2 regions of the Serratia sp. DFXYC6 genome follow, and region 2 is predicted to be linked to the other one. Evidence: predicted binding sites of a transcription regulator. Region 2 holds the regulator's gene; the other holds the start of a gene.
What was found. The regulator PhoB, encoded in region 2, activates phosphate uptake and scavenging genes when phosphate is short. The targets are predictions, from matches to a motif close to CTGTCATAAAACTGNCNNAT.
Positions count from the first base shown of each region.

Region 1: the regulator PhoB is predicted to act here: its motif matches at 961-980, upstream of AC2CGQ_RS23845 (MIP/aquaporin family protein).

Region 1 covers NZ_JBXUNV010000007.1:83,368-86,782, reverse strand. Annotated here, with positions in the region: gene rraA (ribonuclease E activity regulator RraA) at 1-328, shown strand, start outside; gene zapB (septal ring assembly protein ZapB) at 388-627, opposite strand; gene AC2CGQ_RS23845 (MIP/aquaporin family protein) at 1,151-1,996, shown strand; gene glpK (glycerol kinase GlpK) at 2,039-3,415, shown strand, end outside.
Region 2 covers NZ_JBXUNV010000004.1:268,039-271,453, reverse strand. Annotated here, with positions in the region: gene sbcD (exonuclease subunit SbcD) at 1-998, opposite strand, end outside; gene phoB (phosphate response regulator transcription factor PhoB) at 1,214-1,903, shown strand; gene phoR (phosphate regulon sensor histidine kinase PhoR) at 1,928-3,244, shown strand; gene AC2CGQ_RS20230 (PstS family phosphate ABC transporter substrate-binding protein) at 3,259-3,415, shown strand, end outside.

The DNA of each region.
Region 1 (3,415 bases), on a different contig from region 2:
AGAAAACGGCCGCGGCCGCGTGCTGTTGGTCGACGGCGGCGGTTCGGTACGCCGGGCGCTGATCAACGCCGAACTGGCGCGCCTGGCCGCCCAGAACGAATGGGAAGGCATCGTGGTGTACGGCGCGGTGCGCCAGGTGGACGATCTGGAAGAGCTCGACATCGGCATTCAGGCGATGGCGGCAATCCCGGCGGGTGCCGTGAGCGAAGGCGTGGGCGAAAGCGATATCCGCGTCAACTTCGGTGGCGTCACCTTCTTCTCCGGCGACCACCTGTATGCCGACAACACCGGCATCATCCTCTCCGAGGATCCGCTCGACATCGAGTGATTTTCGGACATGAAAAAGGGCGCCTCAGGCGCCCTTTTCGTTGCTGCATGGCGTGAGAATCAGACCTCTTCCATTTTGCCCAGCAGCGCGCGCAGGCGATCTTGCCATACGTGCTGTTCTTCTTTCAGCTGTTGGTTTTCGCGCACCAACGCTTCGTGGTTGCCGGAGGCAGCCTGAACTTCCTGCGACAGAGAGTTGTTTTTGTCTTTCAGCTCTTCAATTTCCATCTGCAACAGGGTGATGGTATCAATCGCCTGCTGTACTTTTGCTTCCAGTTTCTCAAATACTTCAAATGACATGCTTCAGTCCCCTCATGATAGCAAGGCGTACATCTATAAGTAGCGGCCGCAACGTCGGCTGCAGCTACTGCGAATATTGCATCGCGCTCAGTGACGCGCGCCATTACGAAAGGCGCGCCGGTCTCGATTCGTTAAAAACGATTGTAAGTAGCCAGTCTCCGCCTGTCTAGCAACATACCGGATCATCGCGCAGTCTGTTGCAATTTTCCTGCCCTCGCCATCAGTAAAAACTGAAAATCCCCGTCGGCGCCGCCACGAGTTGTTAACGCCCCTCGCTAAACCACTGGTCAGATCACACTTTTATGGCTCAGAAAGAACACTAAACGACGCGAAATCGCTCAATTTTATGACGCGCCACACACATTTTGATTTCGCTATTTCTCGTTTATGTTCGTTAACGATAAATTTACATCACGTCCTCATTCAATAATTGGACGAGATGAAAAAACTGTGCCCATAGGCCAGATGTATACCTGGCTGAGCCTATAAACCAACAACCGCCGTTTTGCAGGACACCAACATTATGAGCCAAACCACCAGTCCGACATTAAAAGGCCAGTGCATCGCCGAGTTCCTCGGCACGGCGCTGCTGATCTTCTTTGGCGTAGGCTGCGTTGCCGCGCTGAAACTGGCGGGCGCCAGCTTCGGCCAGTGGGAAATCAGCATCATTTGGGGCCTGGGCGTCGCCATGGCCATCTATCTGACCGCCGCCATTTCCGGTGCGCATCTCAACCCGGCGGTCACCCTCGCCCTGTGGCTGTTCGCCTGCTTCGACGGGCGCAAAGTGGTGCCTTACATCATTGCGCAGATCGCCGGCGCCTTCTGCGCCGCGGCCTTGGTCTACGGGCTGTACTACAATCTGTTCTTCGACTTCGAAGCGGCCCACCACATGGTGCGCGGCAGCAACGAAAGCCTCGAACTGGCAGGCATCTTCTCGACTTACCCTAACGCGCACATCTCGGTCGGCCAGGCCTTTCTGGTAGAAATGGTGATCGCTGCAATCCTGATGTGCCTGATCCTGGCGCTGACCGACGACGGCAACGGCATTCCGCGCGGCCCGCTGGCGCCGCTGCTGATCGGTATTCTGATTGCCGTGATCGGCGCCTCCATGGGACCATTGACCGGCTTTGCGTTGAACCCGGCGCGTGACTTCGGGCCGAAACTGTTCGCCTACCTGGCCGGCTGGGGCAAAGTCGCCTTCACCGGCGCACGCGACATCCCGTACTTCCTGGTGCCGATCTTCGCCCCTATCGTCGGCTGTGGCTTGGGCGCTTTCGGTTACCGCGCGCTGATTGGCCGCCACCTGCCGTGCGACGTCTGCGTGACGGAAGAAGAGCCCGACGCCAAGACCCAGCAGCGTAAAGCGTGATGGGTGCAGTTTTACACGGTTAACAACAGCAGGATAATTACCATGACTGTAGAAAAAAAATACATTGTCGCACTCGACCAAGGGACCACCAGCTCACGTGCCGTCGTGCTCGATCACGACGCCAACATCGTTGCAGTATCGCAGCGCGAATTCCCGCAGATCTATCCAAAGGCCGGCTGGGTTGAGCACGACCCGATGGAGATCTGGGCATCGCAAAGTTCGACGCTGGTAGAAGTGCTGGCGAAAGCCGACATCAATTCCGATCAGATCGCCGGCATCGGCATCACCAACCAGCGCGAAACCACCATCGTCTGGGAAAAAGAGACCGGCAAGCCGATTTACAACGCCATCGTTTGGCAGTGCCGCCGCACTGCCGACATCTGCGAGAAGCTCAAGCGCGACGGCCTGGAAGAGTACATCCGTCACAACACCGGCCTGGTGGTTGACCCGTACTTCTCCGGCACCAAGGTGAAGTGGATCCTGGACAACGTCGAAGGCGCCCGCGAGCGCGCCAAGCGCGGCGAACTGCTGTTCGGCACCGTGGATACCTGGCTGGTGTGGAAAATGACCCAGGGGCGCGTACACGTCACCGATTACACCAACGCCTCACGCACCATGATGTTCAACATCCACGAACTGGACTGGGACGAGCGCATGCTGGAAGTGCTGGATATCCCGCGCGCCATGCTGCCGAAAGTCCGCCCGTCCTCCGAAGTGTACGGCCAGACCAACATCGGCGGTAAGGGCGGCACGCGTATTCCTATCGCCGGTATCGCCGGTGACCAACAGGCGGCACTGTACGGCCAGCTGTGCGTTCAACCGGGCATGGCGAAGAACACCTACGGCACCGGCTGCTTCCTGCTGATGAACACCGGCAAAGAAGCGGTGCGCTCGAAAAACGGTCTGCTGACCACCATCGCCTGCGGCCCGCGCGGCGAAGTGAACTATGCGCTGGAAGGCGCGGTGTTCATCGGCGGTGCGTCTATCCAGTGGCTGCGCGACGAGCTGAAACTGATCAGCGACGCCGCCGACTCCGAATATTTCGCCACCAAGGTGAAAGACAGCAACGGCGTCTATGTGGTGCCGGCCTTCACCGGCCTGGGCGCGCCCTACTGGGATCCGTATGCTCGCGGCGCCATCTTCGGCCTGACCCGTGGTGCCAACAGCAACCACATCATCCGCGCCACGCTGGAATCCATCGCCTTCCAGACCCGTGACGTGCTGGACGCCATGCAGGCCGACGCCAACACCCGCCTGCAATCGCTGCGCGTGGACGGCGGCGCGGTCGCCAACAACTTCCTGATGCAGTTCCAGTCCGATATTCTCGGCACCCGCGTAGAACGCCCTGAAGTGCGTGAATCGACGGCGCTGGGCGCGGCGTTCCTGGCGGGCCTGGCCATCGGCTACTGGAACGATCTG
Region 2 (3,415 bases):
ATCAGCTGGATGCGGCGTTGGATATCGCTGAGGTAGTCCTGCGTCGCCACTTCGATATCCAGCCACACCGGCAGCTCGCCGGCATAGTCGGCAAATTGCCGCAGCTGCCGTTCGATCTCGGCCAGATCGCCTTTGATCAGCTGCATGGGCTGAAACTGCGGGATCGTTAACGTTTCTACCCGCTGCAAAGCGCCGTCGGCGAAATCCACCAGGAAGACGCTTTTGGCTTTGCCCAGCTCATCGAAGCTCAGCGGGATCGGCGAGCCGCTATAGCGAATATGCTCCGATTTGGCGACGTTCTGCGCGCGGTGAATGTGGCCCAGCGCGATATAGTCGGCGGGGGGGAAGGCCTGCGCCGGGAAGGCGTCGAGGGTGCCGATATAGATGTCGCGCACCGAGTCGGAGGTGGTAACGCCGACGGTGGTCAGGTGGCCGGTGGCGACGATCGGCAGCGGCTGGCCCAACTGGTCGCGGCGCTCGCAGGCCGCCTGATACAGCGTCTGATAATGTTCGGCGATGGCTTCCTGCAGCGCCTGCTGTTTCTGCGCGCCGGATTCGCCGGCGCGGCTGGTGAGCAGATCGCGCGGCCGCAGGAACGGGATGGCGCACAGCACCGCGCCCGGCTGGCCGTCGCGTTGGTTAAGCACCACGATCTGCTGTTCCGGGGCGCCCTGCGCGCTGGCGATCACCGTGGTGTTCAGGCAGGAAAGCAGTTCACGCGATTCGTTCAGCGTCGCGACCGAATCGTGGTTGCCGCCCAGCACCACCAGCTGGCAGCCGGTACGCTGCAGTTCCACCACGAAGCGGTTGTACAGCTCGCGGGCATAGCTGGGCGGCGAGCCGGTATCGAACAGATCTCCGGCGACGATCAGCGCATCCACCTGCTGCTGATCTACCTGTTCGATCAGCCAGTTCAGAAAAGCCTGGTGCTCGGCGGCGCGGCTTTTGGTGAAAAAGTACTGGCCAAGGTGCCAGTCAGAGGTGTGGATCAGGCGCATGACACTCCCGGATGCAAAGATAATGGCGATGATTATAAAGGCCGCGGCGGCGGCTGTCCCGGCGCAATGATGATGACAACCGGATGATTTTTCTTTACTGCGGGAAATAATCGCTATGCTTACTGCCTATAACAGCCGGTTTTTTTCATAAAAGTGTCACAAAACTGACGCATAATGGCGCCCGAAAAGTCGCTAACACATTGGCAGGATTGACGATGGCAAGACGCATACTGGTGGTGGAAGACGAAGCGCCGATCCGTGAGATGGTGTGCTTTGTGTTGGAACAGAATGGTTACCAACCGTTGGAAGCCGAAGATTATGACAGCGCCGTGACGCGTCTGTCTGAGCCGTTCCCTGATTTGGTGTTGCTTGACTGGATGTTGCCCGGTGGTTCCGGCATTCAGTTTATCAAACATATGAAGCGCGAAGCGCTGACCCGCGATATCCCGGTGATGATGCTGACCGCGCGCGGCGAAGAAGAAGACCGGGTGCGCGGCCTGGAAGTGGGGGCGGATGATTACATCACCAAGCCGTTCTCGCCCAAGGAGCTGGTGGCGCGCATCAAAGCGGTCATGCGCCGCATTTCGCCGATGGCGGTGGAAGAAGTGATTGAAATGCAAGGGTTGAGCCTGGATCCGTCCTCCCACCGCGTAATGGCGAACGATCAGGCGCTGGATATGGGGCCGACCGAGTTCAAGCTGCTGCACTTCTTTATGACCCACCCGGAGCGGGTTTATAGCCGCGAGCAGTTGCTTAATCACGTCTGGGGCACTAACGTTTATGTGGAAGACCGTACCGTTGACGTGCATATCCGTCGGCTCCGCAAGGCGTTAGAAACCAGTGGGCATGATAAAATGGTTCAAACCGTTCGGGGCACCGGCTACCGGTTCTCAACGCGCTACTGATCGCGCCGCGCTGGAGAATATGCCGTGTTAGAACGTCTGTCGTGGAAGAGGCTGGCTTTGGAGCTGGCTCTTTTCTGTCTGCCCGCCTTACTGCTGGGGCTGATTTTCGGTTATCTGCCCTGGTTCCTGCTGGCCTCTGCGCTGGCTGCGCTGGTGTGGAATTTCTACAACCAGCTCAAACTCTCCCATTGGCTGTGGATCGACCGCAGCATGACGCCGCCGCCCGGCCGCTGGAGCTGGGAGCCGCTGTTCTATGGCCTGTATCAGATGCAGCAGCGCAACCGCCGCCGCCGGCGCGAGCTGGCGCTGCTGATCAAGCGCTTTCGCAGCGGGGCCGAATCGCTGCCTGACGCGGTGGTGATGACCACCGTCGAAGGCAATATCTTCTGGTGCAACGGGCTGGCGCAGCATCTGCTCGGCTTTCGCTGGCCGGAAGACAACGGCCAGCACATCCTTAACCTGCTGCGTTATCCGGAATTCAGCCACTATCTGCAACAGCAGGAGTTTTCGCGCCCGCTGACGCTGCAGCTGAACAACGAACACTACGTCGAATTCCGCGTGATGCCGTATTCCGAAGGGCAATTGCTGATGGTGGCGCGCGACGTCACCCAGATGCGTCAGTTGGAGGGCGCGCGGCGCAACTTCTTCGCCAACGTCAGCCATGAGCTGCGTACGCCGCTGACGGTGCTGCAGGGCTATCTGGAGATGATGGGCGACGAAGAGCAGGATGGCTCGCTGCGCAGCAAGGCGCTGAGCACCATGCAAGAGCAGACTCGCCGGATGGACGGGCTGGTCAAGCAACTGCTGACGCTGTCGCGCATCGAGGCGGCGCCCAATGTCGACATGAACGAGCGGGTGGATATTCCGCTGATGCTGCGGGTGTTGCAGCGTGAGGCGCAATCGCTGAGCGGCGGCAATCACGAGATCACCTTCCGGGTGAACGAACAGCTCAACGTGTTCGGCAATGAAGACCAGTTGCGCAGCGCGGTGTCTAACCTGGTGTACAATGCGGTCAACCACACGCCGAAGGGCACCCATATCGAAGTCAGCTGGCAGCAGACGGCGCATGGCGCGCAGTTCCAGGTCAGCGACAACGGGCCTGGCATCGCCGCCGAGCACCTGCCGCGCCTGACCGAGCGTTTCTACCGCGTCGACAAGGCCCGCTCGCGCCAGACCGGCGGCAGCGGGCTGGGGCTGGCGATCGTCAAGCACGCGCTCAGCCATCACGACGCGCGGCTGGAGATCCTCAGCGAACCGGGGATCGGCACCCGCTTTATCTTTACCTTGCCCAATCGGTTGATTGTTCCCGCCGCTTTATCAGAGAATGCGGTGAAAAATTAACGCGAGACACCGGTATGACCCGAATCACCCGAGGGCTGTTGCTTTGCCTGGCGCTGCTGGCCGGACGCGGCGCGCTGGCGCAGCCTGACGGCATGTTGGCGGGCAACCTGTCCAGCGTCGGCTCCGACACGCTGGCGAATCTGATGGCGCTGTGGGCGCAGGATTTCAGCG